2 linked regions of the Sphingobium yanoikuyae genome follow. The protein of the gene in region 2 interacts with the protein of the main gene of each other region in a pairwise test. Links are inferred from orthologs where the notes say so. Each region holds a gene or a part of one and is shown on either strand. Other genes may lie near its edges.

Region 1 (14,497 bases), 2.3 Mb from region 2 along the record:
TGCCGCCTGCACCCCGTCATAGTCGGAAATCAGCACCACCTTGCCGCCGCGCGCCTGCACTTCCTGCATGTTGCTGACGGTCTTTTCGAACAAGGGGCCGCTGGGCGCGATGCAGATCACCGGCACCAGTTCGTCGATCAGCGCGATCGGGCCATGCTTCATCTCGCCGGCGGCATAGCCCTCGGCATGGATATAGCTGATTTCCTTGAGCTTCAGAGCGCCTTCCAGCGCCAGCGGATAGTCGGTGCCGCGGCCGAGATACAGGACATCGCGGGCCGGGACGATATGATGGGCCATCGCCTCGATCGCCTCGTCATAGGCGAGCGCGCCGTTGATCGCGGCGGGCGCTTCGGCGAGGTGACGGACAATTTCCTTTTCATCCTTGGCGCTGAGCTTGCCCTTGGCCCGCGCCAGATTGGCGGCGAAGGCAGCGAGCACGGCAAGCTGGCAGGTGAAGGCCTTGGTGGAGGCAACGCCGATTTCCGGGCCGGCATGGGTCGGCAGCAGCAGGTCGGCCTCGCGCGCCATGCTGCTGGTCGGCACATTGACGACGACGGCGATCTTCTGCCCCTGGGCGCGGGCATAGCGCAGCGCAGCAAGCGTGTCGGCGGTCTCGCCCGACTGGCTGATGAACAGGGCCAGGCCGCCCTCCTCCATCACCGGCTCGCGGTAGCGGAACTCGGAGGCGAAATCCAAATCGACCGGCACGCGGGCGAATTGTTCGAACCAGTAGCGCGCGACCATGCCGGCATAGAAGCTGGTGCCGCAAGCGACGATGGTGACGCGGCGAATGGTCGACAGGTCGAAATCCGGGATCGGCAGCGACACGCGATCATCCATCCGCTGCAGATAGGCCTTGAGCGTCTGGGCCACGACGACCGGCTGCTCATAGATTTCCTTCTGCATGAAGTGGCGATGATTGCCCTTGTCGATCATCGCGCCGGACACGCCGGAAATGGTGACCGGACGCTCGACCGGGTTGTTGTCCTTGTCGAAAATCTCGGCGCCATCCTTGGTGATGACGACCCAGTCGCCCTCGTCCAGATAGGCGATGCGCTGGGTCAGCGGGGCGAGCGCCAGCGCGTCGGAGCCGAGGAAGGTCTCGCCATCGCCATAGCCCACGACCAGCGGCGAACCCAGGCGCGCGCCGATCAGCATGTCGGGATGGCTCTTGAACAGGATGGCCAGCGCGAAGGCACCGTGCAGGCGCGGTAGCACCTGGGCCACGGCCTCCTTCGGCGCCACGCCCTGCTCCACCAGTTCGCTGACCAGATGGGCGACCACTTCGGTGTCGGTCTGGCTGTCGAAGGTGCGGCCGCGGGCAATCAGTTCGTCGCGCAGTGGCTTGAAATTCTCGATGATGCCATTGTGGACCAGCGCCACTTCGCCGGTCGCATGGGGGTGCGCGTTGCTGGTGGTCGGTGCCCCATGGGTGGCCCAGCGGGTATGGGCGATGCCGGTGGTGCCGGCCAGCGGCGATGCGGCCAGTTCCTTGACCAGATTGTTGAGCTTGCCCTCGGCCCGGCGGCGATCGATCCGGCCATCATGCACGGTTGCGACGCCGGCACTGTCATAGCCGCGATATTCCAGCCGCTTGAGGCCATCGACCAGCCGCTCCGCGACCTGATCCTTACCGATAATTCCGATGATACCGCACATGGTGGAAAGCCCCGCCGAACCAGATTAGTCAGATAGCGTCCATATAGGACAGCTTTGTCGCCATGCCATTAATGCCGGTCAGGCGACAGTGCCATGGCCGAGCCATGAAAAGAATGTCATCGTGGCCGGATGGTGACCAGCCAGATGTCGGGCGGCGCCAGCATGCGGAAGGGCAGGCCGCTGGTGCCCACCCCGCCCGACACGATCATCGCCTTCTGCCCATCCTGATAGCGGCCACAGGCATAGCGGGTGCCATAGCGGGAGGGCACATAGACGATTCCGGCAAAGGGCAGCGCCACCTGACCGCAATGGGTATGGCCGACCAGGGTCAGCGACGGCGCATCGGGCAGCAACGGGAAGACGTCGGGTCCATGCGACAGGATGACCGGCGCGCCACCAATGTCCTGCATCGCTTTCAACGTATCGGGTATGTCGGGCTTGCGGGTATAGATGTCCTTCAATCCACCGATCGCCAGCGGCCCGCGCCGCACCGCGCCATCCTGGACCAGGGCAATGCCCAGATCGGCAAAGGCGCGCTGCCAGTCATCGGGGCTCAGCGCCACCCGGTTCTTCCTGCTGCGACTGTCATGATTGCCCAGCACCGCGACCACGCCCATCGGCGCGCGCAGCCCGGCGAAGGGCGCGATCGCGTGGCGCGCATCATAGGTCGCGCCCCATTTATTGTCGCCGATATAGTCGCCGCCCAGCAGGATCAGGTCCGGCTTGAGGCCGTTGATCTGCGCCACGATCCGCGCCATCCGCGCCGGGCTGTTGTCCGGCCCGGACAGATGGGTGTCCGTCAGCAGCGCGACCTTGATCGGCTGCTGCGACGCGCCCGCCGGGAAAGGCAGCACGACATCGGCGCGTCGCACGACCGGCATAGCGCGCGCATTCATCAACAGCCAGAGCGGCCCTGCTACCGCGACCAGCAGCAGGAACAACAGGGCGGACAGAAACGGCCTGCGCCGGATGAAATTCAAGCCTTCGCCTTCCGCTCATGCATGCGGGTACGGAACGCCGCCGCCCAGCCCGGCTTGCTTTCCTGTTGCGGCCGGACGAGGCACAGCGCGTCGGCCGGAACCGGCTTGGTCACGACGCTGCCCGCCGCGACGATGGCGCCATCGCCGATCGTCGCCGGCGCGACCAGCGCGCTGTTGGAGCCGATGAAGGCCCCCGCGCCGATCTGCGTCTTATATTTGAAGAAGCCGTCATAATTGCAGGTGATGGTGCCCGCGCCGATATTGGCCGCCGCGCCGACGCTGGCGTCGCCGATATAGGACAGGTGATTGACCTTCGCCCCTTCGTCGAGGCGCGCCTTCTTGATCTCGACGAAATTGCCGACCTTTGCCTTGGGGCCGATGTCAGCGCCCGGACGCAGCCGGGCATAGGGGCCGATGTCGGCGCCGCTGGCCACGGTCGCGCCTTCCAGATGGGAGAAGGCATGGATGACGACATTGTCGGCGATGGTGACACCCGGACCGAAGACGACATTGGGTTCGACCGTCACGTCGCGGCCCAGCACCGTGTCGTGCGAGAAGAATACGGTCTGCGGCGCGACCAGGGTCACGCCCTCGCGCATCGCCTCGGCCCGGCGGCGGTCCTGCCACACGGCTTCGACGCCGGCCAGTTCGGCGCGGCTGTTGACGCCGGCCACTTCCCACGCTTCCGTCTCGATCACGGCGCTGTTTGCGCCGGGCAGCATGATGATGTCGGGCAGATAATATTCGCCGGCCGCATTGTTGTTGCCGATCTGGTCGAGCAGCACGAACAGGTCGCTCGCCCGCACCGCCATCAGGCCGCTATTGCACAGGGTGACGGCGCGCTCGGCCTCGCTCGCATCCTTAAACTCGACCATCTTCTCGATGATGCCCTGACCATCGGCGATGATCCGGCCATAGGCGGCGGCATCATCCGGGCGGAAGCCCAGCACCACCGCGCGCGGCTCGTCGCCCCGGCTCAGCCGATCGAGCATCGCCTTCATCGTCGCGCCGCTGACCAGCGGCACGTCGCCATAGAGGATCAGCACGTCACCGGCGAACCCCGCCAGCGCATCATGCGCCTGCGCCACGGCATGACCGGTGCCAAGCTGCTGGTCCTGCACGGCGATGGCGACGCCGCTGCCCTCGACCGCCTTTTCCACCTGCTCGCGGCCGGCGCCGACCACGACCACCTGCCGCTCGGGCAGCAGGTCCGCGACGCTGGCAAGCAGGTGCAGCAGCATCGGCCGCCCGGCGATCGGGTGCAGCACCTTGTGCGTGCCGGACTTCATCCTTGTGCCCTGCCCGGCGGCAAGGATGACGACTGCTAGGGGGCGAGGTGCGGTCACGGCGAGCGCGTCCTTTTCGTTCAAGTGGTCTGGAATATCACGGCTCTCTGCCATGTTTGCCTTGCCATTGCCACCGCCGACGCGGCATGGCGATGCCATGGCACGCTTATCCTTCGACATTGTCGGCTTCGACCTCGACGGCACCCTGCTCGACACCAGCGGCGATCTGGCCGCGGCGGTCAATTATGCGATCGGCACGATCGGCCGAGCCCCCTTCCCGGTCGATTCCATCCGGCCCTTCGTGGGCAAGGGTGCCAAGGTGATGCTGCAGCGCGCGCTCGACGCGTCGGGCGGCTATGACGAAGCGATCCTCGACCAGACGCTGCCGATCCTGCTCGATTATTATGAGCAGAATCTGGCGCTCCACTCCCTGCCCTATCCCGGCATGATGGCAATGCTGGATGCGCTGGCGGAGCGCGGCGTGAAGCTGGCAATCTGCACCAACAAGGCAGAACGCTTCACGATTCCCTTGCTGCACCAACTGGGCCTGTTCGACCGTTTCGCCTCGGTCGTGGCCGGTGACACGGTTGGCATTGCCAAGCCCGATCCGGCGCCGATCCATGCGATGATTGAGCGGGCCGGCGGCGGCCGCACCATCTTCCTGGGCGACACGATCAACGACATTGCCGGCGCGCGCAATGCCGGCATTCCCAGCATCGCGGTCAGCTTCGGCTTCCTCGACGGCCCGGTCGAAAATCTGGAGGCCGACGCGGTGATCCACCATTTCGACGAGCTGGTGCCGATGCTGGAAGCCTGGCCGGCATGAGCTTGCGCCTGGAGCGGGACGGCACGGTCGCCCGGCTGCTGATCGATCGGGCCGATCGCCGCAATGCCATGACCCAGGCGATGTGGGAGGCGATGCCCCATCTGGTCGCCGATGCCATGGCCGATGCGGATATCCGTGTGCTGATCCTCGCCTCGGCCACGCCCGGCCTGTTCTGCGCCGGTGCCGACATCAATGAATTTGCCGCCTGTTCGGGCGATGGCGACTGGCGCGCCGCCAACCAGGCCGCGATCCGCGCCAGCCAATATGCGCTGGCCCATGCGGAAAAGCCGGTGATCGCGGCGATCGACGGCGATTGTGTCGGCGGCGGATGCGGGCTGGCGATCGCCTGCGACCTGCGCATCGCGGCGCCGACCGCACGGCTGGGCATCACCCCGGCCAAGCTCGGCATCGTCTATTCGCTGTTCGACACCCGCCTGCTGGTCGATCTGGTCGGGCCGGCACGGGCCAAGCGCATCCTCTTCACCGGCGCGCTGCACGATGCCGAGGCGGCCCTTGCCATCGACCTGATCGACGAGATCGCGACCGATCCTCTGGCTGCTGCCGACGCACTGGCGCGCGAGATTGCCGGCAATGCCCAGCATAGCGTGCGCGCATCCAAGGCGATGGTCCGCCGCATCCTCGACGGTCAGGCGGATGACGACATGGTGACGCTGGAAATGTTCCGCGACGCCTTCACCTATCCCGACTTTGCCGAAGGCGTCGCGGCGTTCCGCGAGAAGCGGAAACCGCGTTTCTGATCCAGGTTAGGCAGTTTCCCGCTCGGCCCGCCGCAACCGTTACGCTCTCTTAACCATCGACATTTACCGGAAAATGCAGGATGGCGCTCCTGCATGACGCGACGTCATGCCGTCATGCTGCACAAAGGATCGGTCGCACTTCGTGGGTGAGAATTTCGCCTTCTTCCTGTCCATCATGATGGCCAGCTTCGGCGTCGCCTTCCTCATCGTCTGGGGCTGGGGCGCGCGGGAAGCCGGCTGGTGGAGCGGCGCCTTCTTCAACGTCGCCATGGGCTTTGCCGTGCCGGTCGCGTTCGACTTCCTGCCGACGGACTTGTGGGGCATCGTCGCCGACATCGCCTTTGCCACCGGCTTCCTGCTGTTCAGCCAGGCGCTGCTGACGCGCTGGCGCCCCAATTGGGTGCTGGGGCTGCGCATCGCCATCTGGGCGATATCGATCCTGATCTGCAGCTTTGCGGTGATGCGGGACATCGTCCCGCTGGAACTGGTGTCGTCCGACTTCGGCTGCTTCCTGCTGATTTCCATCCCGCTGATCGCCGGACGCGGCCAGTTGCGCGGCTGGCCCGATCGCGCCCTCTATGCTGCCGTCACCCTGGTGGCCCTCGACAACCTGCTGCGCGGCAGCAGCGTGTCCTTCACCCTGCCCGGCGGCGTAGCGTTCCGCGACAGCCAATATGCCTTCCTGATGCAGGCGCTGGCCTGCATGTTCGGCCTGTTCCTGGCCCTCTCCGCACTCGCGGCGGCCATGCAGGACGTGCTCACCCGCTATCGCCATGATGCCCATGTCGATCCGCTGTCGGGCCTGCTCAATCGCCGCGGGTTCGAGGAGGCGGTGGCCCGCCATGATGCCAGCGGCAGCCTGATCGCCTGTGACATCGACCATTTCAAGCGGGTCAACGACGCCCATGGCCATGGGCTGGGCGACCGGGTGATCGTCGCGCTGGCCGATGCGCTGCGCGCACTGGCCCCGGCCGATGCCGTCATCGCCCGCTTCGGCGGCGAGGAGTTCATCCTCTTCCTGCCCGGCGCAGACCCTGCCATGGCGACCGGCATTGCCGACGCGATCCGGCTGCGCTTTGCCGAACAGGCGGCAAGCCGGCTTGGCCTGCCCGGCCCGCTCACCGCCAGCTTCGGCCTCACCAGCCTGCACCGCGCCGACCGCTCGATCCATGACGCGATCGCACGGGCCGACAGCGCGCTCTATGAAGCGAAGGAAAAGGGCCGCAACCGCGTCGCCATTCGGCCCGCGCTGGCGCCCGCCGGCGATGCTCAGTCGAGCCGTGCCATCGCCTGAAGAAAGGCGTCCCGCGCCGCCTGGCGCTTGAGCCGTCGGCGTCGCAGCAGGATCGCAACCGCACCGAAGGGCAGGCACACCGCCAGCCCCAGGGCCGTCTGCGGCAATATCTGCAGCGTCATTTCGGGATGGCGGACGATCGCGATGATGTCGGCCAGCGCGGTCAGCACCGAAAAGATGATCCACAGCGCAAGGAACAACCGCTCAGGATTGGCCGACGGCACCGACTGGCTGGAGGGGAACTGGTTCATGCCCGTCCGATAGAGCAGCGCGCGTCCTTCCCCAAAAGAAAAAGGCCCCCGCTTGGCGGAGGCCCCTTCCCTTATCCAGCGATAGCGCAGTCGATCACATGTGGATCGGCTTGCCGGTCACGGCCATCGCCGCTTCCTTGATCGCTTCGCTGTGCGTCGGATGCGCATGGCAGGTGTAAGCGATGTCTTCGCTCGACGCGCCGAATTCCATGGCTTGCGCGGCCTGTGCGATCATCGTGCCGGCGACGGTGGCGATGATCCACACGCCCAGCACCTTATCGGTTTCGGCGTCGGCGATGATCTTCACGAAGCCGTCGGGCTCGTGATTGGTCTTCGCGCGGCTGTTCGCCATCATCGGGAACTTGCCGACCTTGACGGCGCCACGTTCCTTGGCGGCTTCCTCGGTCAGGCCCACGCCCGCGATTTCCGGCTTGGTGTAGACCACCGAGGGGATCACGTCATGGTTCACGATGCCGGTCAGGCCCGCGATATTCTCGGCGACGGCAATGCCTTCGTCCTCGGCCTTGTGCGCCAGCATCGGGCCGGGGATGACGTCGCCAATCGCCCAGACGCCCGGAACCTTGGTGCCGAACTCATGATCGGTCTCGATCTGACCGCGCGCGTTCAGCTCCAAGCCGATCTTGTCGAGGCCCAGGCCTTCGGTGTTGGGACGACGACCGATCGACACCAGGACGACGTCCGCTTCGATCTTCTCGGCTTCGCCACCGGCGGCGGGTTCGACGGTCAGGGTCACGCCCGACTTGCCGACTTCGGCGCCGGTCACCTTGGTGCCGAGCTTATATTCGAAGCCCTGCTTCTTGAAGATCTTGTTGGCTTCCTTGCGGACTTCGCCATCCATGCCGGGCAGGATCTGGTCGAGATATTCGACGACAGTGACCTTGGCGCCCAGGCGCTTCCACACCGAACCCAGTTCCAGACCGATCACGCCGCCACCGACGACGACCAGATGGCCCGGAACCTTGTCCAGTTCCAGCGCGCCGGTCGAATCGACGATCTTGCCGCCCGCATTGTCCACGGCCACGCCCGGCAGCGGGGCGACCGACGAACCGGTGGCGATGACGATGTTCTTCGCCGTCACCTTCTCGCCGTTCACTTCGACGGTGTTGGCGCCGGTGAAGCTGGCCAGGCCCTTGAGCCAGGTCACCTTGTTCTTCTTGAACAGATATTCGATGCCGCCGGTCAGGCCCTTGATGGCATCGACGCGCTGGCCCTGCATGGTGGGCAGGTCCAGGCTCATCTTGTCGATCTTGACGCCCAGCTTGGCGAGCGCGCCGTTGGCGGCCTCGTCATAAAGTTCCGAGGCGTGCAGCAGCGCCTTCGACGGGATGCAGCCGACGTTGAGGCAGGTGCCGCCCAGCGTCTCGCGGCTTTCGGCACAGGCGGTCTTCAGGCCCAGCTGAGCAGCACGGATCGCGGCGACATAGCCACCCGGGCCAGCACCGATAACCAGGACGTCATAATCGAAATCGGACATGGGGTTTTCCCTTCTCCAGTCATGCCAGCCAAACTGGCATCGCTCTGCCCCAAATCAAGGGCAAGAGGCGCCCCGGCCTAAGCCGGGGCAACAATAAATGGTGATTATTACAGGTCGATCAGCAGACGGGTCGGATCCTCGATCGCGTTCTTGACCGCGACAAGGAAGGTCACCGCTTCACGACCGTCGATCAGGCGATGGTCATAGCTGAGCGCCAGATACATCATCGGGCGGATCACGATCTGGCCGTTGCGGACGACCGGACGGTCCTCGATGCGGTGCAGGCCCAGAACCGCCGACTGGGGCGGATTGATGATCGGGCTGGACAGCAGCGAACCGAACACGCCGCCGTTGGAGATGGTGAAGGTGCCGCCCTTCATATCTTCCATCGTCAGCTTGCCTTCCTTGGCCTTCTTGCCGAAGCCGCCGATGGTCTTTTCAATGGCAGCGACGCTCAGGCTTTCCGCATTGCGGATGACCGGAACGACCAGGCCGGTCGGAGCCGAAACGGCGACCGAGATGTCGGCGAAGTCGTTATAGACGATCTCGTCGCCTTCGATCTGCGCGTTGACGCCCGGAATGTCCTTCAGCGCCATGCAGACGGCCTTGGTGAAGAAGCCCATGAAGCCCAGACGGACGCCATGCTTCTTCTCGAACAGATCCTTATACTTGGCGCGCGCCTCGATGACGTTGGTCATGTCGACGTCGTTGTACGTGGTCAGCAGGGCAGCGTTGTTCTGCGCTTCCTTCAGACGCTTGGCGACGGTCTGGCGCAGGCGGGTCATCTTGACGCGTTCCTGCTTGCGGCTGGGGCCAGCGGCCGGCGCATCGGCGGCAGGCGCCGAAGCCGGGGTCGCGGCAGCCGCCTTGGCAGTGCCGGCAGCGACGGCGGCCATGACGTCGTCCTTGGTCAGACGGCCGTCCTTGCCGGTGCCCTTGATCTTGCTCGGGTCAAGACCATGCTCCAGCACCAGGCGGCGGACCGCCGGCGACAGGGTCAGGCTGCCGCCCTCTTCGTCGTCCGATGCAGCCGGGGCCGAAGCGGCCGGCGCGGGTGCAGCGGCTTCCGCCTTGGCGGCGGGAGCAGCGGCAGCAGCCGGCGCGGCGGCAGCGGCACCGCCTTCGTTCACATAGGCCAGCAGCGCGCCGACCTCGACCGTATCGCCTTCCTTGGCGACCAGATCACCCATGACACCGGCGACCGGCGAGGGCACGTCGACCGCGACCTTGTCGGTTTCAAGGCTGACGATCGGCTCGTCGGCCTTGACCGCTTCACCCGGCTTCTTGAGCCACTGACCGACGGTTGCTTCGGTAACGGATTCGCCCAGCGTGGGGACTTTGACTTCGGTTGCCATGTGCTTTCTCAGCCTTTCTTCTGGCGACGGATTTCTTCACGAACGCTGTGACCCAGCGCATCGGCGACGAGGGCGCCCTGTTCGGACACATGGCGCGAGGCCAGGCCCGTGGCAGGCGATGCCGAAGCCTTGCGGCCGGCATAGCGGGCGCGCTTGGGCGCCTTGCCGGCCTTGGCCAGCGCTTCCTCGATATAGGGTTCGACGAAGGACCAGGCGCCGTTGTTGCGCGGTTCTTCCTGACACCAGACGACCTCGTCCAGATTGGTCATGCGCTCGATGCGCGTGGCCAGTGCGTCAGTGGCGAACGGATAAATCTGTTCGATACGGACGATCTGGGTGTTGGCATCGCCGGCGGCGTCGCGGGCTTCCATCAGGTCGTAGAAGACCTTGCCCGAGCAGAGCACCAGGCGCTTGGTATCCTTGTCAGCCGACCCGTTGGGGTCCGACAGGATGCGCTTGAAGTGCGTTTCGCCCAGGAAGTCCTCGGCCTTGCTGACGGCGGCCTTGTGACGCAGCAGCGACTTGGGCGCCATGATGATGAGCGGCTTGCGGAAGGGCCGCAGCATCTGGCGACGCAGCGCGTGGAAGTAATTGGCCGGGGTCGTGATGTTCGCGACCTGGATATTGCCTTCGGCGCAGAGCTGCAGATAGCGTTCCAGACGCGCCGAGCTATGCTCGGGCCCCTGGCCTTCATAGCCGTGCGGCAGCAGGCAGACGAGGCCGTTGGACCGCAGCCACTTGGTTTCCGACGACGCGATATACTGGTCGAAGATGATCTGCGCACCATTGGCGAAATCGCCGAACTGCGCTTCCCAGATTACCAGGCTCTTCGGGTCCGCCAAAGCGAAACCATATTCAAAGCCCAGCACGCCATATTCGGACAAAGGCGAGTCCAGCACTTCGAAACGGCCATGCGGCACGGTCGAGAGCGGGATATACTTGGCCTCGGTGTCCTGGTCGGTCCAGACCGCGTGACGCTGGCTGAAGGTGCCGCGACCCGAATCCTGACCCGACAGGCGAACGCCATAGCCTTCCGACAGCAGCGAACCGAAGGCCAGCGCCTCGCCGGTCGCCCAGTCGAAATTGGCACCCGACTTGAACATCTCGGCCTTGGCATCCAGCACACGCTTCAGCGTCTTGTGGACATTATGGCCTTCGGGAACGGTGGTCAGCGTGCGGCCCAGGCTGTCGAACAGCTTCTGGTTGATCGCCGATTCCACGCTCTGGCGCGCGGTTTCGGCATCGGCCGGCTTGTGCAGGCCCGACCAGCGACCGGCGAACCAGTCGGCCTTGTTGGCCTTGTAGCTCTTGGCGGCTTCGAACTCGTCTTCCAGATGGGCGACGAACTCGTCGGTCGAACCGGAGACGAACGCATCGTCCACCACGCCTTCCGCCTTCAGGCGCGCGGCATAAATGTCGCTGACCGGCGGATGCTGACGGATTTCCTTGTACATCAGCGGCTGGGTGAAGCCCGGCTCGTCGCCTTCGTTATGACCGAAGCGGCGATAGCACCACATGTCGACGACGACGTCGCGATGGAATTTCTGGCGATATTCCATGGCGAGCTTGGTCGCGAAGGTCACGGCTTCGGGATCATCGCCATTGACGTGCAGGATCGGCGCCTGGACACCCTTCGCCACGTCCGACGGATAGGGCGAGCCGCGCGAGAATTGCGGGCTGGTGGTGAAGCCGATCTGGTTGTTGATGATGAAGTGGACGCAGCCGCCGGTGTTGTAGCCGCTGACGCCCGAGAAGCCGAGGCATTCCCAGACGATGCCCTGGCCGGCGAAGGCCGCGTCGCCGTGGATCAGCACGGGCAGAACCTGCTCATGCTTGGTGAGGTCGTCGCGGAAGGTCTGCTGCGCGCGGACCTTGCCCAGCACCACCGGATCGACGGTTTCGAGGTGCGACGGGTTGGGAACCAGCGACATATGGACCTTGACGCCGTCGAACTCACGGTCGGTCGAGGTGCCGAGATGATATTTCACGTCGCCCGAACCACCCACGTCTTCGGGGTTGGCAGTGCCGCCCGAGAATTCGTGGAAGATGACGCGGAAGCCCTTGGCCATGACGTTGACAAGGACGTTCAGGCGGCCGCGATGGGCCATACCGAACACGATCTCGCGCACGCCCGATGCGCCACCATATTTGATGACCGCTTCGAGCGCGGGGATCATGGACTCGCCACCGTCGAGGCCGAAGCGCTTGGTGCCGACATATTTGCGGCCCAGGAACTTCTCATACTGCTCGCCCTGGATGACCTTGGCCAGGATCGCCTTCTTGCCCTCGGGCGTGAAGTGGATTTCCTTGTCCTTGCCCTCCAGGCGTTCCTGCAGGAAGCGGCGCTCTTCAACGTCCGCGATATGCATATATTCAAGGCCGACATTGCCGCAGTAATTCTGGCGCAGGATCGTCACGATCTCCGCGACGGTCGCGTACTGCAGGCCCAGCGTGCCGCCCAGGAAGACCTTCTTCGACGCGTCGGTCAGGCCATGATATTCCGGAGTCAGGTCCGCCGGCAGGTCACGCTTGGCCAAGCCCAGCGGATCGAGATTGGCGGCCAGATGACCGCGCACGCGATATGTGCGGATCAGCATCTGTGCGCGGATTGCGTCCTCGGCAGCCGATGCGATATCGGCCTCGGAAACAGCGGCACCCTGCGCCTTTGCAGCAGCCTTCACGGCCACCTGCATCTGCGTCGGGTCCATCGCCCCGGTCAGGTCGTCGGTGTCCGCCAACGGCCAGTTGGGGCGTGCCCAGCTCGGCCCCTGTTCGATCTCGAAATCCTGGTTCTCGTAACCCATCGTCTTGTGTCCCATGCATGCCGCGTGCAGTCGCGGAGCGGGAAAGTGCGGCCGGGGTGCAGCCCGGCCGCGTTTCCATATCATATTTTAAAGGCGGATCAGCCCTTCAGCACTTCCAGCAGGGTCTCGCCCAGCAGGCTCGGGCTGGCAGCGACCTTGATGCCGGCCGCTTCCATCGCCGCGATCTTGCTTTCCGCGTCGCCCTTGCCGCCCGACACGATCGCGCCGGCGTGGCCCATGCGACGGCCCGGAGGTGCCGTGCGACCCGCGATGAAGCCGGCCATCGGCTTCTTGCGGCCCTTCTTGGCTTCGTCGATCAGGAACTGGGCAGCCTGTTCTTCCGCGTCGCCGCCGATTTCACCGATCATGATGATCGATTCGGTGGCGTCGTCGGCCAGGAACAGTTCCAGCACGTCGATGAAGTTGGTGCCGTTGACCGGGTCACCGCCGATGCCGACGGCCGTGGTCTGGCCCAAGCCCGCATTGGTGGTCTGGAACACGGCTTCATAGGTCAGCGTGCCCGAACGCGACACGACGCCGACCGAACCCTTCGAGAAGATGTTGCCGGGCATGATGCCGATCTTGCACTCGCCAGGCGTCAGCAGGCCGGGGCAGTTCGGGCCGATCAGGCGCGACTTCGAACCCGACAGGGCGCGCTTCACCTTGACCATGTCCAGAACCGGGATGCCTTCGGTGATCGCGACGATCAGCGGGATTTCGGCATCGATCGCTTCCAGGATCGAGTCGGCCGCGAACGGCGGCGGAACATAGATGACCGAGGCGTCGGCGCCGGTCTTCGACTTGGCTTCGGCAACGGTGTCGAACATCGGCAGACCGATGTGGGTCGTGCCGCCCTTGCCGGGGGTCACGCCGCCAACCATCTGCGTGCCATAGGCAAGAGCGGTTTCGGTGTGGAAGGTGCCGGTGGCACCGGTCATACCCTGGGTGATGACCTTGGTGTTCTTGTTCACCAGAATGGACATGGGTGTCCCTTTATTCTCTGTGGACGTGGCACTTGGGTCTAAAGCGACCCGTCCCAGGCTGCGCACTTACCTGGAACGGGACGGTGCAAGCTGGTTGGCTCAGGCGAGCGAGGGATCGATACCCTTGCAGGCTTCCAGCAGTTCCTTGACGGCGTCGACCGACACCTGGAGGTTGGCCTTGGCTTCGTCGTTCAGCTCGATCTCGATGACCTGCTCGACGCCGTCCTTGCCGATGATGACCGGCACGCCGACATAGAGATTGTCGACGCCATACTGGCCGGTCAGGTTCGCGGCACAGGGCAGCAGGCGCTTCTTGTCGCCCAGATAGGCTTCAGCCATGGCGATCGCGCTGGTGGCGGGCGCATAGAAGGCCGAACCGGTCTTGAGCAGCGCGACGATCTCGCCGCCGCCCGAACGGGTGCGCTTGACGATGGCGTCGATCCGCTCCTGGGTCGAACGGCCCTGCTTGATCAGGTCGGGAACCGGGATGCCGGCGACGGTCGAATATTCGATCACCGGAACCATGGTGTCGCCGTGGCCGCCGAGCACGAAGCTGGTGACGTCCTTGGCCGACACGTTGAATTCTTCCGCCAGGAAGTGGTTGAAGCGCGAGCTGTCCAGAACGCCGGCCATGCCGACGACCTTGTTCGCGGGCAGGCCCGAAAATTCGCGCAGCGCCCAGACCATCGCGTCGAGCGGGTTGGTGATGCAGATGACGAAGGCGTCGGGGGCGTTGGCGGCGATGCCCTCGCCCACGGCCTTCATGACCTTGAGGTTGATGCCCAGCAGGTCGTCGCGACTCATGC
Region 2 (14,592 bases):
GGGCGCGCCCATTGCAGCAGCGCGGCGATCAGCAGCATCGCCGCCGCTTCCTCATAATCCAGCCCCTTGAGCAGCGAGAAGATCGCGCCGGCCAGCAGCAGGATGCGGGTCAGCCAGAAGGCCCCGTCCAGCCGCCGGTAGAGGCCGGCCGACAGGATCAGCAGCGCCGCGCCGACCAGGCTGCCGGCCATGTGGGAGGCTTCGAGGAAGGGCAACGGCACGACGCTGTTAAGGGTGGCGACCCGGTGCGGGATGGCCGGGAGCGAACCCGATACCAGCAGGATGGCACCGCCCAGGAAGACGAGCGCCGCCGTCATGATCGGTGCGAGGCCGGTCGTGACGGCTTGCAGGCCGCGCAGGGTGCGGCGCAACGGCTGTCGCCAGCGCCAGCCTTCCTGCGCAACGATGATGCCGACTGCGATCAGCAGCGGCAGGATATAATAGACCAGTCGATAGGCGAGCAGCGCGGCGACCAGTTGCGGCCGGTCCACGCCGGGCAGGGCGGCGAGCATCACCAGTTCGAACACGCCGACGCCGCCGGGCACATGGGTCAGCAGCACGGCGACGATGGCGAGCGCATAGCCCAGGAAGAAGGCAGGCCAGACATGGAGGCCAACGCCGGGCACCAGGACGAACAGCGCAGCGCTGGCCGCAGCGAGATCGATCACACCGATGCCGATCTGGCAGAATATGCGCGAGGCGGGCGGCAGCGGCAGGGACATGCGGCCAAAATGCAGCATCCGTCCCTGCCGGCCGGCAAAGAGGATCAGGCCGATGATGGCCGTGAGGGTCAGGCTTCCGGCCACACGCAATGCTGGCGCGGACAGGCGGACATCGCCTATCGACAGCGTCTCCGGCCGCCAGACCAGCATGGCCGCCGCCAGCGTCAGGACGCCGCCCCAGAAGGTGGCGCCAGCGATCGCGACCACCCGCGCTACATCGGCAACACCCAGCCCCGCCGCGCTGTAGATGCGGTAGCGCGCCGATCCGCCGGTCAGCAGCGACAGGCCCAGATTATGGCTGAGCGTATAGCTGATGAAGGAGGCGAGCGCCGCCGTGCCATAGGGCAAGGGGCGGCCGATCGAGCGCAGCGCCAGCACGTCGTAGAAGGTGAGCGTGACATAGCTGATCGCGGTCAGCAGCAGGGCGGGGATCAGGGCTGTCGGGCCAAGTGCATGAAAGGCCGCGCGGATGTCGCGCACATGCACATCGTGCAGCAGATGGTAGAGCGCGACGAAGCCGAGCGCGGCGAGCAGCACCACAAGCCCGACCGACAAGGGCGTCTGGTAACGGCGCAAATATGTCATGGCCCCCATCTGTCGCTACCCCGTCTTGACCCGGTGCCAGAGCTGGCTGCGGCAGAAAAGCCCACCCAGGATGCAGCCGGAAATCTTCAGCTGGTCCGGCCCCTGCTGGTCGATGGTGGAATAGAAGGTGCGGCCCATGTCGGGCACATAGACCCGCCCGGCCCAATGGCCCGGTCCCTTGGGGCGATAATCCTGCAACAGGGTGGTGCCGACCAGATGCGGGATGCCGGCATCGCTGGCATCGGCCAGCGCCTCGGCATTGGCGTGACTGACCCAGCCGCACAATCTGTCCTGACAGGCGCCGGTCGTGACCGTGACGCTGCCGCGCGGATTGATCCAGGAACCCAGCACCGGATCGGCCGCCATCGCCGGAGCGGCGGCGATCAGGCTGATGCCGGCAAGGAACAGGCGCAAGGCATGAGGCATGGGTCAGGTCTTCCGGATCAATCCCTGCCGGGCGAAGGCCGCGTGCAGGACATGGTAGAGCGCATCGACATCATGGTGCAATGGATGCCCGCCCGGCAGCGCGACGGTCTGCCCATTGGGCTGGTGCAGCAATGGGCACAGGCTGGCCGCTTCCTCCTGTCCATGGACGCAGAGCAAAGGCGCCCAGTCGAGCTTGCGCGCGGTCGGCAGGGCGTCCGCCTCCGCCATGGCAAAGGTGAATATCTCACCGGGCGAAGCGCGATATTCGACCGTGGCGCCTGGCACCACCAGCGCGACCATGGCGATGGCATGGTGTTGGGCAGCGGGCAGCGTTGCAAGGCCGACATGCGCCATGTCGGCGCCGAAGGACTGGCCTATCAGGATGACCGGCGCGGCGGGATCGATGCTGTGGGCCTGAGCCAGGGCCTGGCTGATCAGGGTAGTGGCTTCGGCAGAGCTGCGGGTCTTGCGAAAATAGGTCAGCGAATTGACGCCGACGGTCGGCAGGCCGTCTCGCGTCAGGCGTGCCATGATGCCCGGCCCCATGCCGACCTTCATGCCCATGTCGCCCGACAGGATGATGGCGATCGGCGTGCCATGGCCCGGCCGATAGCCCTGTGGGCGGGAGAGGGAAAAGGGATCGCCGCCCAGATAGCCGAGCCATTGGAAGGTCGCTGCCAGCAGAGCGAGGATCAGGACGGGCAGGATATACCGGATGCTCTTGCCGCTGCGCGCCATCATGCCGTCTCCGCGATCGACCCGAGCGCCCGGCACGTCGGGAGGAGACCGACGTGCCGGGCTGTGAGCGGTCGGAACAAGACCCACGCGTTCCGACCGTTCGGCCAGCTGGTCCAAGCTGGCCTGTTTCGTGCCACCCAAGGGGGGAGGGGAGGTGGCACGACCGATATGGTCTATGACGGCCTGCGGTAGCGTGGCTGGAAGATGAACTTTTGGAGAGGCGGTCGATTAGATGCGACGGGCGACTGCGCCGGCGGCCCAGCCCATGCCGACGGCCAGGGCGATGGCGGTCAGGCCATAGAGGAAAGACCAGCGTTCGGCCGCGACGGCCATGAACTGTTCGAAGCCCGATTTGCGAACATGGATGTCGCGCACCGCCGCTGCTACGACGCGGCCGTCCTGCACCAGGAAGGTTTCGGCGGTATAGTCGCCCACGATCACACGGGCCGAGAGCGGCAGGCGGGCGCGATAGAGCACGTCGTCGCTGATCTCCACTGTGCCGGGGCGTTCGACGAACAGGCCGTTGCGCTGGCGCAGATCGACAAGGCCAGCCTGAAACCGGTCCAGCTCGGCGCTATCGTTGAGCGAGGAGGGGGAGAGTTGCAGCTTGTCGACGCCCAGTTCGTAGATCGCCGCCGTGCGTTCATCGACGATCTGGGCGATCGGCCGGGAGGAGGCCATGGCGTAGAAGCTGGGCGCAGAGCGAAAGCGGGCGCGGTCGGCATTGACCCAGATGCCGGCGACCTTCTGCTTCTCGCGCATGGTGATCGACTGTTCGGGGCCTTTCAGCACGACGACGATGTCCGCCGGCTTGTCCGGACTCCGACCGTCGGGATAGACGATGGCGCCGAACAGCAGCAGGTCCGCGCCGGTGAAGCTGTACTGGATCTCGACCTCGCGCTGGGACACATCGGGCACCAGTTGCGGTTCGTCCGCGGCACTCAGCAGCAGCGCCAGAGCCGGCAGGATGAGGCGGGATATCCTCATTTCACGTCGATCGTGAAGATTTCGTCGGGCCGCCAGCCCAGCCCCAGCGCCATGCGCGCGGCGACCAGCAGCACGATCGCGGCGAGCAGGATGCGCAGATATTCCGGGCGGATCGTCATCGACAGCCGGGTGCCGACCTGCGCGCCGGTGACGCTGCCGATCAGCAGCAGCATGGCCAGCACCAGATCGACCGCCTTGGTCGTCATCGCGTGCATCATCGTCGTCGCCATGGTGACGAACAGGATCTGAAACAGCGACGTGCCGACCACCGACTGGGTGTTCATGCCGAGCAGATAGAGCATCGCCGGCACCAGGATGAAGCCGCCACCCACGCCCAGCAACATGGTCAGGATGCCGGTTGCCATGCCCAGCAGCAGCGGCGCCAGCGGCGAGATATAGAGGCCCGAGCGATAGAAGCGCCAGCGCATCGGCAGTGCTGCGACCAGCGGATGGTGGCGGCGCTTGCGCGCCTGCATGCGCTTGCCGGTCTTGAGCGCGATCAGTGCCTGGATCGACTCCTTCGCCATCAGCGATCCGATGCCGCCCAGCATCAGCACATAGAGAATGCCGATCACCGTATCGATCTGCCCCAGCGACTGGAGCAAGCGAAAGATGAGGACGCCAAGGCCCGCGCCGACCACGCCGCCGGCGATCAGTACGCCGCCCATGCGGAAATCGACGGTGCCGCGCGACATGTGGGTCACGACGCCGGAAACACTGGCGCCGGTCACCTGGCTGGCAGCGGAGGCCGCTGCGACCGTGGGCGGGATGCCATAGAAGATGAGCAGCGGCGTCGTGAGGAAGCCGCCACCCACGCCGAACATGCCCGACAACAGGCCGACGACGCCACCCAGTCCGATGATGATCAGGGCGTTCACCGACAGATTGGCGATGGGCAGGTATAGATCCATGCCCCATCGGGTTAGAGACAAAAGACTCCGAGCGAAAGCCGGGAGATGGCCGGTAGGCTAAAAATCGGCGGCGAGTGTGACCGCCAGGCCGGAAGCCGGTTTGGCTTGACCGGCGACACGTTCACGCCATTCGATCCCGATGCGTGCGGCGATCGCTGGAAGGGGCAGACGAAACTGGATTTCGGGGCCGATATCCAGTCGTTCGACATCGGGTTGCGCACCACCAGACAGGCTGAGGCCAACGCGCAGAGGGCTGCCCTTGATCGGCGCGAGAAGCGAGAATTTTCCGTCGATGAAAAGGTCGCGCTTGTGCAGTCCTACCATGCCGGTCTGTGCGTAAAGGCTGGCCTCGATCGGCCCGGCAACGGGTCTGGGGCCAAAACCGCCGACGAGCAACAGCGCGAAGGAGTCGCGCGCCTGGGTATCGAGCGCGATCCGTCGTTCGGCGGCAAGGCTGACGGCAATATGGCGTACTGGCTGATAGGACAGGCCGATCGCGGTTTCGGGCGCCTCGGGCGACTGGAGGGCCGTCGTCGCCCGACCATAAGCGGCGAGGCGTCCCGAGGATCGGGGCGTCAGGTCGAAGTCGATCCGTGCTCCGGCCTGCGACCCGCCGAGGCGCCCCACCGTGGCCAGGTCTGCCGATGAACCACCGCCGGAGCGCCAGAGCAGCCAGACGCTGCCTTGCCAGCGATCATAGCCGACGGGCGATATGGTCGATACCGAAATGGCAAGCGGTTCCATGGCTTTGGGCCGGCCTAGGGGAGGTCTTTGTCTGGAGGCGCCAGAGTTCAACGACCATGCGTTCGATAGTGGCGCGATGGCATAAGAGGGCCGGACTGGCTTGAAGGGCGAACTCGCACGGATGGGTTGCCACTTATTGCCAGAATAAATTGCTGTTTCTGCTTTGTGGATGATCGGGATCATGCGCTCCTGATGGGTGGGGGAGCCGATCCGACTGCCTTTTGCCGGGGTTGGTACTGTCGCTGGTAGCGGCGCTGTCGACGCGATCGTGCCGAACAGGCGCATGCCAGTCCAGCCGATGCACAGCATGAAAAAGAAGCGCACCGGCCGTCCATCGGCCGATGATCCGATCATGCCTGCTCCTCCATGTCGGGGAAGTGATGTTGCGTCTTGTCCCACACCAGCGGCTTGCCCAGCAGCGACTGGACATAGAGGATCACGGCGCGCCGGGCGGCCAGGATAGCGATCGCATTGCCGACGAACATGCGCGGCACGGCCGCCAGTCCATGCCGCCAGCCATAGGCATGGCCGGCAAAGATCGCGCGCATCATGATGCGCCATGCCATGAGCCAGAGATTGAGCGTCAGCAAGCTGTCGATCAGCGGCGTCGACGGGCGCATTTGCGGCGCCAGGAATGGGCGCGCCAGTTCCAACATGCTCCAGAGCAGCAGCGTGGCGTAGGCGGCGACGATGATCAGGGCCGCAAGGGTGGCGCGCCGGTCCCTGATCCGCATCCACCATTCGGCCGGGCCACCCTGCCAGCCCATCCGATCCCATCCGGCAAGCGAAATGCCGATGATCCAGCGTGCCTTCTGGCGGATGGCGGCCGGGGCGCTGTCGGGAAAATATTCGCGTGTCGCGACAAGACGGCCCTGTGCGTCACGGATGCGCAGGAAGATGCCCCGGCCGCCCATGTCGGCGATCCGCAACCCCGCCTCATAGTCTTCGGTCAATGACCCCGGATCGAATGGCCCCGCGCCAGCATGAGGGGCGAGAGCGGCCAATATATTTCTTTCAAAGGCGCAGGCGACGCCAGCAGAGGGAATGGATGCACCAAGAAATTCCCTCACTGTCAGGGACTTCCCATGAGCTTCCGCAAACTCATCGCAATAATGATTGGCGATGGCACGGGAAAACCAGGTGCCGCGACCGGGTAGGGGGAGTACCGGCAATTGCACGAGCGCGAACCGGTCGATCATATGATCGAACAGCCGGATTTCATCGGGATGCACGACGTCTTCGGCATCGTGCATGACGATGGCCTTGAACCGGATGCCGCTTCGGCCTTCCTCCGCCAGCATGCTGCGCCAGTTGATGTTCAGGCAATCGGCCTTTGTGGTTGGGCCGGGGCGGTCATTCAGGCACAATATGATATGCGGTTGATCGATGGCGATGGACGCAATCGCGTCGATCGTTGCGGGATCATTGGGATAGGCGCCGACGAATATGCGATAATCGGCATCGCCCCAGCAATGTACGGCATGGCGCAGCATCGCGCCGATGACGTCCGCTTCCTGCCAGGCAGGAATGAAGATGGCGATACGGCCGGGCGTCGATGAAGGTGGCAATGTCGCCATCGTCATGCGGAGGCGGCGAGGGTGCCGGACCGCCCGCCAGGCTCGGCGGATCAGGAACAGAAGGTCGATCGCCAGATCATCCAGCCCGCCCAAGGCGAAGCCGATGACCGCGAACAACAATATCTCATAATGCAGCGCCTGTAGCGCGCCAAAGAGCATGTCCCCCACGATCCCGGATTCCCCCTGTCCCGATCGCCATGCGGCAGGGCGAATTTATGTCATGAGAACAGCGGTCTTCCAAGTATTTTGGAGAAAGTCTGTCAACATTGGCCGGCTGATCTGGGTTGGACCTGAGCGGAAATTTCCCTAAGGGGGAAGAATGGCAATACCGGCAAGCACTTATGGAGAAGAGGCGTGACCGAACGGCCCGTGTCCGCCCTCAGGAATTTCCTGAAGGGAGAAGCAGGCAGTGGCGTCTTGCTGATGATTTCGGCCGCGATCGCAATGATCATGGCGAATCTTCCTGGTGCTGCCGGCCATGTCTATCATGACATCTTCCATATGGTGACGGGGCCGGTGCTTGCTCCTGCGCTCGGTCCCATGACGATCCATTTGTGGGTCAATGACGGACTGATGGCGATCTTCTTCCTGCTGGTCGGGCTGGAGATCAAACGTGAGTTCGTCGATGGCGGTCTGTCCACCTGGGAGAGGCGGCGCCTGCCTTTCATCGCGGCGGGGGCGGGCATGATCGCGCCAGCGCTGGTCTATCTGGCCGTTACGGTTGGGGAACCGGCCCTGGCGCGCGGCTGGGCGATCCCGGCGGCCACGGATATTGCCTTCGCGATTGGGGTTCTGGCGCTGCTGGGATCGCGGGCTCCCGCATCGATCAAGCTGTTCCTGACGGCTGTCGCGATCGTCGACGACATGGGTGCGGTCGCGATCATTGCGCTGGCCTATAGCCAGGGGCTGGATGTCATGGCTTTGGCCGGCGCCTTTGTCGTCCTGCTGGTCATGTTCGGGATGAATCGTGTCGGTGTGCGGGCCTTGGCACCTTATCTCATCGGCTTCCTGCTGCTCTGGTATCTGATGCTGCTGTCGGGCGTGCATGCCACGATCGCGGGCGTGCTCGCCGCCATCACCATTCCGGTCAATCGCACGCCGGGTGCGCCGGATGCGGTGGACAGTCCGCTCCATCGCCTGGAACATCTGATCCATCCCTGGAGCGCCTATCTGATCGTGCCGCTCTTCGGCTTCGCCAATGCCGGCATCACGCTCAATGGCGAAGCGATCGGCGCTCTGCTCAGCCCCTTGCCGATCGGCGTGGCGCTGGGGCTGCTGCTCGGCAAGCAACTGGGCGTGTTCGGCAGTATCTGGCTGGCGCAGAAGCTGGGTATCGCGGCGCGGCCTTCGGGGGCGAGCTGGGTGCAGATTTACGGCATGGCGCTGCTGTGCGGGATCGGTTTCACCATGAGCCTGTTCATTGGCGCGCTCGCCTTTCCGGGGCAGCCATTGCTGGTCGAGGAGGCCAAGATCGGCATCCTTGGCGGATCCTTGCTGTCCGCGCTGTGCGGTTATGCGGTGCTGCGTTTTGCACCAGCGCCGCGTTCGGTCGAGCGGGGCGCAGGGTGAGGGGAATCGCGTAGCATTAACCTTCATGCTACTATCGCTCTGCCGCTGACGCGACTCGCTTCGCGTCAGCGCGCCGACCGCACTTTCGAAAAATACGGGAGGAGGGCGAACCGATGGAGACGGACGTCAACTATCTGCTGCATCGCCAGCAGATGTCGCTGATCAACGCGCAGGCAACAGCATCGCCCGAGGGGCGCGCTGCCTATGAAGGGCTGGCGCGCGGTTATATCGATCAGGTCGAAGCCTATCGCAGACGCAATGAGCAGCAGGAGAGGCTGATCATTCCGGCGCATTGATCCTCCGGCCGTTGCGTCATCGCGCTATCGACGGGAAATCAGGCGATCGATCACGTCCTGATGCGGGCCATCGGCACCGCATTCGCGCTCCAGTATCTTCTTGATCTTCTCTAGTTCGGCTTCGGTCAGATGTTCGATGCCGATGAAGTCGTTGCGCGCGGTCTCGATCGAACGGATCAGTTCGTCGAGCTTGGCCTGGATCGCGGCGCCGTCGCGGTTCTGGGCATTCTGGATCAGGAAGACCATCAGGAAGGTGACGATGGTCGTGCCGGTATTGATCACCAGTTGCCAAGTGTCGGAATAATGAAAGAAAGGGCCGGTCACGCCCCAGATCAATACCACGCCGACCGCCAGGATGAAGGCGAGCGGCTGGCCGGTCCAACTGGCGATCCGTGCCGACAGGGCGGAAAATATCCGATCCATGCAAACTCCTTTGGCTGTCCTGCGCATTTAGGCTCTGTTCAGCCATCTGCTGTCATGGCCATGCCCATGGCAATCATATCTTTTCGTGCAACGATCGGCGCGCTCGCCGGCTCCCTTCTGCTGGCCTCCTGCGCCAGTGTTTCTCCCGAATCACGCGTGCGTGCCGGGTTGATCGACGCCGGTCTTTCACCGCGAATGGCCGGCTGCATGGCCGAACGCATGGTCGATCGGCTCAGTCTAGTGCAGTTGCGACGGCTTCAGTCGATCGCATCGCTCCACAAGTCGCACATGGGCAAGATGAGCATGGACGAACTCCTCTATAAGGTCCGTGCGCTGGAGGATCCGGAGATATTTCTGGTGACCAGCAAGGCCGCTATCCACTGCTCCTTCTGACGCCGAATTCACAATAAAGCAGGGTCGAGCTCCGCAGGGGTTTTGCAATTTTGCAAAGTCGTTTTGCGAAATGGCTCTGGCCCTGCAACTTCGCCTGTGCTTAACCCGCCTCAACAGTTTTCCTGTGAACAAAGGACGGGCTAGCCCATGAACATTCACGAATATCAGGCGAAGGAACTGCTCGCCAAGTATGGCGCGCCGATCGCCGCCGGTCACGCTGCCTTCACCGTCGAGGAAGCCGTCGAGGCTGCCAAGAAGCTGCCCGGACCGCTCTATGTCGTGAAGTCGCAGATCCACGCTGGTGGCCGCGGCAAGGGCAAGTTCAAGGAACTGGCCCCCGAAGCCAAGGGCGGCGTCCGCCTGGCCTTCAACCTGGACGAGGTGAAGGCCCACGCCACCGACATGCTCGGCAACACGCTGGTCACCATCCAGACCGGCGAAGCCGGCAAGCAGGTCAACCGTCTGTACATCACCGACGGCGCCGACATCGCCAAGGAATTCTACCTGGCGCTGCTGGTCGACCGCGCCACCAGCCGCATCGCGTTCGTCGTGTCGACCGAAGGCGGCATGGACATTGAAGAGGTCGCCCACTCGACCCCCGAAAAGATCCACAGCTTCTCGGTCGATCCGGCCACCGGCTTCCAGCCGCACCACGGCCGCGCCGTTGCTGCTGCCCTGGGCCTGACCGGCGACCTCGCCAAGCAGGCTTCGAAGGTCGCTTCGTCGCTCTACGCCGCGTTCCTCGACACCGACGCCGAGCAGATCGAAGTCAACCCGCTGGCGCTGACCGAGCAGGGCAACCTCCTCGTCCTCGACGCCAAGGTCGGTTTCGACGGCAACGCCATGTTCCGTCACAAGGATATCGCCGAACTGCGCGACCTGACCGAGGAAGATGCTGCCGAAGTCGAAGCGTCGAAGTACGACCTCGCCTACATCAAGCTGGACGGTAACATCGGCTGCATGGTGAACGGCGCTGGCCTGGCCATGGCGACCATGGACATCATCAAGCTGAACGGCGAATTCCCCGCCAACTTCCTGGACGTGGGTGGCGGCGCCACCACCGAAAAGGTGACCGCGGCGTTCAAGATCATCCTGAAGGACCCGGCCGTTAAGGGCATTCTGGTCAACATCTTCGGCGGCATCATGAAGTGCGACATCATTGCCAATGGCATCGTCGAGGCTGCCAAGGAAGTGAACCTGTCGGTTCCGCTGGTTGTTCGCCTGGAAGGCACCAACGTCCAGCAGGGCAAGGACATTCTGGCCAATTCGGGTCTGCCGATCGTCCCCGCGGACGACTTGGGCGATGCGGCCAAGAAGATCGTGGCAGAAGTGAGGAAGGCGGCCTGAGCCCCCTAATCACCTGAGAAGATACGCCATAGGGCGTGGGTGACCTGGAAACGGGTCGCCCACGTCCGTGTTCGCGTTGGCGGGCGATGGCGTGAAAATGGAGGATGTTGAAATGAAGATCCTTGTGCCCGTGAAGCGGGTTATTGATTACAATGTGAAGCCGCGGGTGAAGGCGGATGGCACGGGCGTGGACCTGGCCAACGTCAAGATGAGCATGAACCCGTTCGACGAAATCGCCGTCGAGGAAGCCATTCGCCTGAAGGAAAAGGGCGCGGCGACCGAGGTCGTGGCGGTATCGATCGGCGTCGCCAAGGCGCAGGAAACGCTGCGCACGGCGTTGGCGATGGGCGCGGACCGCGCCATCCTGATCCAGACCGATGACGAAGTCGAACCGCTGGGCGTTGCCAAGCTGCTCGCCAAGGTTCAGGAAGAGGAAGGCGCTGGCCTGATCATCCTGGGCAAGCAGGCGATCGACGATGACAGCAACCAGACCGGCCAGATGCTCGCCGCGCTGCTGAACCTGCCGCAGGGCACCTTTGCCAGCAAGGTTGAGGTCGAGGGCGACAAGGTCAACGTCACCCGCGAAGTCGATGGCGGCCTGGAGACGGTGAAGCTCAACACCCCGGCGATCATCACCACCGACCTGCGCCTCAACGAGCCGCGCTATGCGTCGCTGCCGAACATCATGAAGGCCAAGTCCAAGCCGCTGGCGAACAAGACCCCGGCTGATTACGGCGTCGACATCGCCGCCCGTCTGGAGACGCTCAAGGTCTCCGAACCGCCCAAGCGCTCGGCCGGCATCAAGGTTGCCGATGTCGATGAACTGGTGGCCAAGCTCAAGGCTCTGGGAGTTGCAGCATGACGAAGACGCTCGTTTGGGTTGAACATGAGGGCGGCGCCGTCAAGGACGCGACCCTTTCCGCCGTGACCGCTGCAGCCAAGCTGGGCGAAGTCCATCTGTTGGTCGCTGGCCAGGGCGTCGACGGCGTTGCCGCCGAAGCCGCCAAGATCGCCGGCGTGGGCAAGGTCCATGTCGCCGACGACGCGGCCTTTGGCCATGCGCTGGCAGAGAATGTCGCGCCGCTGATCGTCGAACTGATGGGCCATCATGACGCGTTCGTCGCGCCGGCCACCAGCAACGGCAAGAATATCGCGCCGCGCGTCGCCGCCTTGCTGGACGTGATGCAGATCAGCGACATTCTGTCGGTCGAAAGCGAAGATACCTTCACCCGCCCGATCTATGCCGGCAACGCGATTGCCACGGTCAAGTCGAAGGACGCCAAGAAGGTCATCACCGTTCGCGGAACGGCCTTTGAAAAGGCGGCCAAAGAAGGCGGCAATGGTGCGGTGGAAGCCGTGGCCTCGACCGGCGACAAGGGCATTTCCTCTTTCGTCGGCGCCGAGATCGCCAAGCTGGAACGCCCCGAGCTGACCAGCGCCAAGATCATCGTGTCGGGTGGCCGCGCGCTGAAGGACGGTCCGACCTTCGAGGAATATATCATGCCGCTGGCCGACAAGCTGGGCGCGGCCGTCGGTGCCTCGCGCGCGGCGGTCGATGCGGGCTATGTCCCCAACGACTATCAGGTCGGCCAGACCGGCAAGATCGTCGCCCCGGAAGTCTATATCGCGGTCGGCATTTCCGGCGCGATCCAGCACCTTGCCGGCATGAAGGACAGCAAGACCATCGTCGCCATCAACAAGGACGAGGATGCGCCGATCTTCCAGGTGGCCGACATCGGCCTGGTCGGTGACCTGTTCAAGGTGGTGCCGGAACTGACCGGCAAGCTGTAAGCCGAATTGGCTTGAGTAGGAAAGGGCGTGGGGAGCGATCCCCACGCCCTTTTTTTGATTGCTTGTTTGCCGCATTTCCCTGGTCGTCAGATGTGACCATCTGACTTGGAAATGCTTATTCGCAGTTGATGTCGTTCTTGTCGATGGCCCGGCCGGCAAGGGCGCCGCCGGCGCCGCCCAGGATGGTGCCGAGCGTCTTGGAGCCGCCGGGAGCGATGACATTGCCGAGTACGCCGCCGGCAAGGGCGCCGACGATGGTGCCGGTGGTGCCGTCATCGCGCTTGCAATAATAGCGGCCGTCGCGGTCGCGGTAGATCTGGTCATTGTCGCCGAGATGGCGGCGCGGCGGGCGGCGATCCCGGTCGCGGCCGCCGGACGGGCGGTTGTAGCCGCCGGGGCGGTCATAGCCATAGCCGCCGCCATAATTGTCCGAGGCGCAGGCGCCGAGCGGGAGCATGGCAAGGGCGGCAAGCGCCATTATGGGGGTACGCACGGGATAGTCTCCTCTTCTTTTCCCTGTCGGGAGGAGAACCCGCAAGCGGCGCGAAGGTTGCGCCAAGATACTGATCAGAAACGCGAAACCGCCCGCCGCTGCCATCGAGAGGGGAGTGCGGCAGCGAGCGGACGGCATCAACGGCGCGTCGAGGTGGCGCGCCGCCGAGAGAATGGGGCTTAATGGGCCAGGGGCGAGGCGCCGCTGGCCGTGGCCGGGGTGACGACCGGGGCCGGGCTGTCCTGGATGCGCTGGTCCTCCAGCTTGGCCTTGGCGTCGTTGTAACGGGCGACGAGGTCGTCCTTGAACTCGGTCAGCTTGCCGTCGTCATAGAGCTTCTTGCCGACATAGCCGGCGATGGCGCCGAAAATCAGGGTGCGGATCATGGGGAACTCCTTGGTTGCCAGTCGGGGAAAAGAACCGGCGTCGGCGGCAAGGGTTCCGAGCATGATTGCGTCCGCGACGGGCCTTGCTAGTCTTGCGACGGACGGTGGCGGGGGCCGCCGTGACAAGGGGGTGGCAATGTCGGCATTCGATCTGGTGTTCGCGGTGTTCGGGCTGCTGCTGGGGCTGGCGATCGCCGAGGTGCTGGGCGGCTTTGCCCGCGCGCTGAAGCTCAAGCGGACCGCCAAGCCGGTGCGGATCGGCTGGCTGACCCCGCTGCTGGGGCTGTTCGTGCTGCTGGACCTCACCAGCTTCTGGGGCAGCGCCTATATCATGCGGGACCAGATGGATGCGAGCTATCTGACGCTGGTCGTGGTGCTGGCGATCGTCGGCGTCTATCATCTCGCCGCGTCGCTGATCTTTCCCGACGAGCCGGAACAATGGCCCGATTTCGACGACTGGTATGACCGGCAGAAGCGGATGGTGATCGGCGGGCTGCTGCTGGCCAATGTCGCGGTCACGATCGGCCAGGGCGTGCTGGAGGAGGTGAGGCCGGTAGCCGATGCCCCCGCCGGACCGCTTGCCCCCTATGCCGCGCCGATCCTGCTGGGCGGGCTGGTGGGGCTGCTGACCCTGCTGGTCGCGCTGCTGCGGGTGCGGAGCCGGCGCGCGAACATGGCGATGCTGATCGCGGCGAACCTGATCCTGCTGGGCGCCAGCATTGCCGAGGATTATATCTGAGCGGGCCGGATAAATCGGGACCAGGCGCCACGGTGAGGTGGCGCCCGGCTCGACTGGCCGATTATTCGGCGTGGGCGATGTTCACCGCGGCCATCTTGCCGCGCTTGTCCTGCTCCAGATCATAGGTGACGCGGTCCTTCTCGCGCAGGGTGGCGAGGCCGGCGCGCTCGACCGCGCTGATGTGGACGAACGCGTCCTGGCCGCCGGTGTCGGGCTCGATGAAGCCATAGCCCTTGTCGGCGTTGAAGAACTTCACGGTTCCGGTGATGCTGCTCATGATATTTCCTTCTTTCAATGCGGCGGACCCATGGCGGGCACGCCGGGTCGCTAGAGGGGCAGGGAAAGAGGGAGATAGGTGCCGCAAAGCGCCGAAGACCGTCGATTTGCGACTATAGCAGCGCCGTTGTACGGCATTGCGGGCGTCCTGGCAAATCACTGGCCGTTTCGGCGGGGTCTGCCGCGTCC

Evidence for each region.
Region 1: the proteins of sucC (region 2) and sucD interact in binary tests that used the Escherichia coli proteins (3 or more experiments, as listed by UniProt). The link is inferred for Sphingobium yanoikuyae from one-to-one orthologs.

What each region holds. Positions count from the first base shown.
Region 1 is NZ_CP053021.1:3,111,331-3,125,827, forward strand. Bases 11,750-14,497 are described here. They hold sucD (succinate--CoA ligase subunit alpha), read right to left. Parts: upstream 13,692-14,497; coding sequence 12,807-13,691; downstream 11,750-12,806. Other genes in these bases: HH800_RS15190 (2-oxoglutarate dehydrogenase E1 component), read right to left, coding at 11,750-12,708; mdh (malate dehydrogenase), read right to left, coding at 13,791-14,497. Outside these bases: glmS (glutamine--fructose-6-phosphate transaminase (isomerizing)), read right to left, coding at 1-1,659; HH800_RS15150 (metallophosphoesterase), read right to left, coding at 1,776-2,639; bifunctional UDP-N-acetylglucosamine diphosphorylase/glucosamine-1-phosphate N-acetyltransferase GlmU, read right to left, coding at 2,636-3,928; HH800_RS15160 (HAD family hydrolase), read left to right, coding at 4,083-4,751; HH800_RS15165 (enoyl-CoA hydratase/isomerase family protein), read left to right, coding at 4,748-5,509; HH800_RS15170 (GGDEF domain-containing protein), read left to right, coding at 5,652-6,803; HH800_RS15175 (hypothetical protein), read right to left, coding at 6,779-7,054; lpdA (dihydrolipoyl dehydrogenase), read right to left, coding at 7,149-8,549; odhB (2-oxoglutarate dehydrogenase complex dihydrolipoyllysine-residue succinyltransferase), read right to left, coding at 8,657-9,904; more of HH800_RS15190, read right to left, coding at 9,913-11,749. UniProt on the Escherichia coli protein: Succinyl-CoA synthetase functions in the citric acid cycle (TCA), coupling the hydrolysis of succinyl-CoA to the synthesis of either ATP or GTP and thus represents the only step of substrate-level phosphorylation in the TCA.
Region 2 is NZ_CP053021.1:864,000-878,591, forward strand. The notes cover bases 8,776-11,618. They hold sucC (ADP-forming succinate--CoA ligase subunit beta), read left to right. Parts: upstream 8,776-9,518; coding sequence 9,519-10,718; downstream 10,719-11,618. Other genes in these bases: HH800_RS04560 (low affinity iron permease family protein), read right to left, coding at 8,776-8,978; HH800_RS28980 (hypothetical protein), read right to left, coding at 9,017-9,187; HH800_RS04565 (hypothetical protein), read left to right, coding at 9,135-9,371; HH800_RS04575 (electron transfer flavoprotein subunit beta/FixA family protein), read left to right, coding at 10,831-11,580; HH800_RS04580 (electron transfer flavoprotein subunit alpha/FixB family protein), read left to right, coding at 11,577-11,618. Also shown: bifunctional lysylphosphatidylglycerol flippase/synthetase MprF, read right to left, coding at 1-1,316; HH800_RS04520 (DUF2147 domain-containing protein), read right to left, coding at 1,323-1,733; HH800_RS04525 (AcvB/VirJ family lysyl-phosphatidylglycerol hydrolase), read right to left, coding at 1,737-2,474; HH800_RS04530 (TIGR02186 family protein), read right to left, coding at 2,700-3,458; HH800_RS04535 (sulfite exporter TauE/SafE family protein), read right to left, coding at 3,455-4,369; HH800_RS04540 (hypothetical protein), read right to left, coding at 4,427-5,467; HH800_RS04545 (glycosyl transferase family protein), read right to left, coding at 5,464-6,849; Na+/H+ antiporter NhaA, read left to right, coding at 7,045-8,259; HH800_RS04555 (hypothetical protein), read left to right, coding at 8,373-8,555; more of HH800_RS04560, read right to left, coding at 8,580-8,775; more of HH800_RS04580, read left to right, coding at 11,619-12,509; HH800_RS04585 (glycine zipper 2TM domain-containing protein), read right to left, coding at 12,625-13,002; HH800_RS04590 (hypothetical protein), read right to left, coding at 13,182-13,388; HH800_RS04595 (hypothetical protein), read left to right, coding at 13,525-14,127; HH800_RS04600 (cold-shock protein), read right to left, coding at 14,189-14,404; HH800_RS04605 (hypothetical protein), read right to left, coding at 14,517-14,592. UniProt on the Escherichia coli protein: Succinyl-CoA synthetase functions in the citric acid cycle (TCA), coupling the hydrolysis of succinyl-CoA to the synthesis of either ATP or GTP and thus represents the only step of substrate-level phosphorylation in the TCA.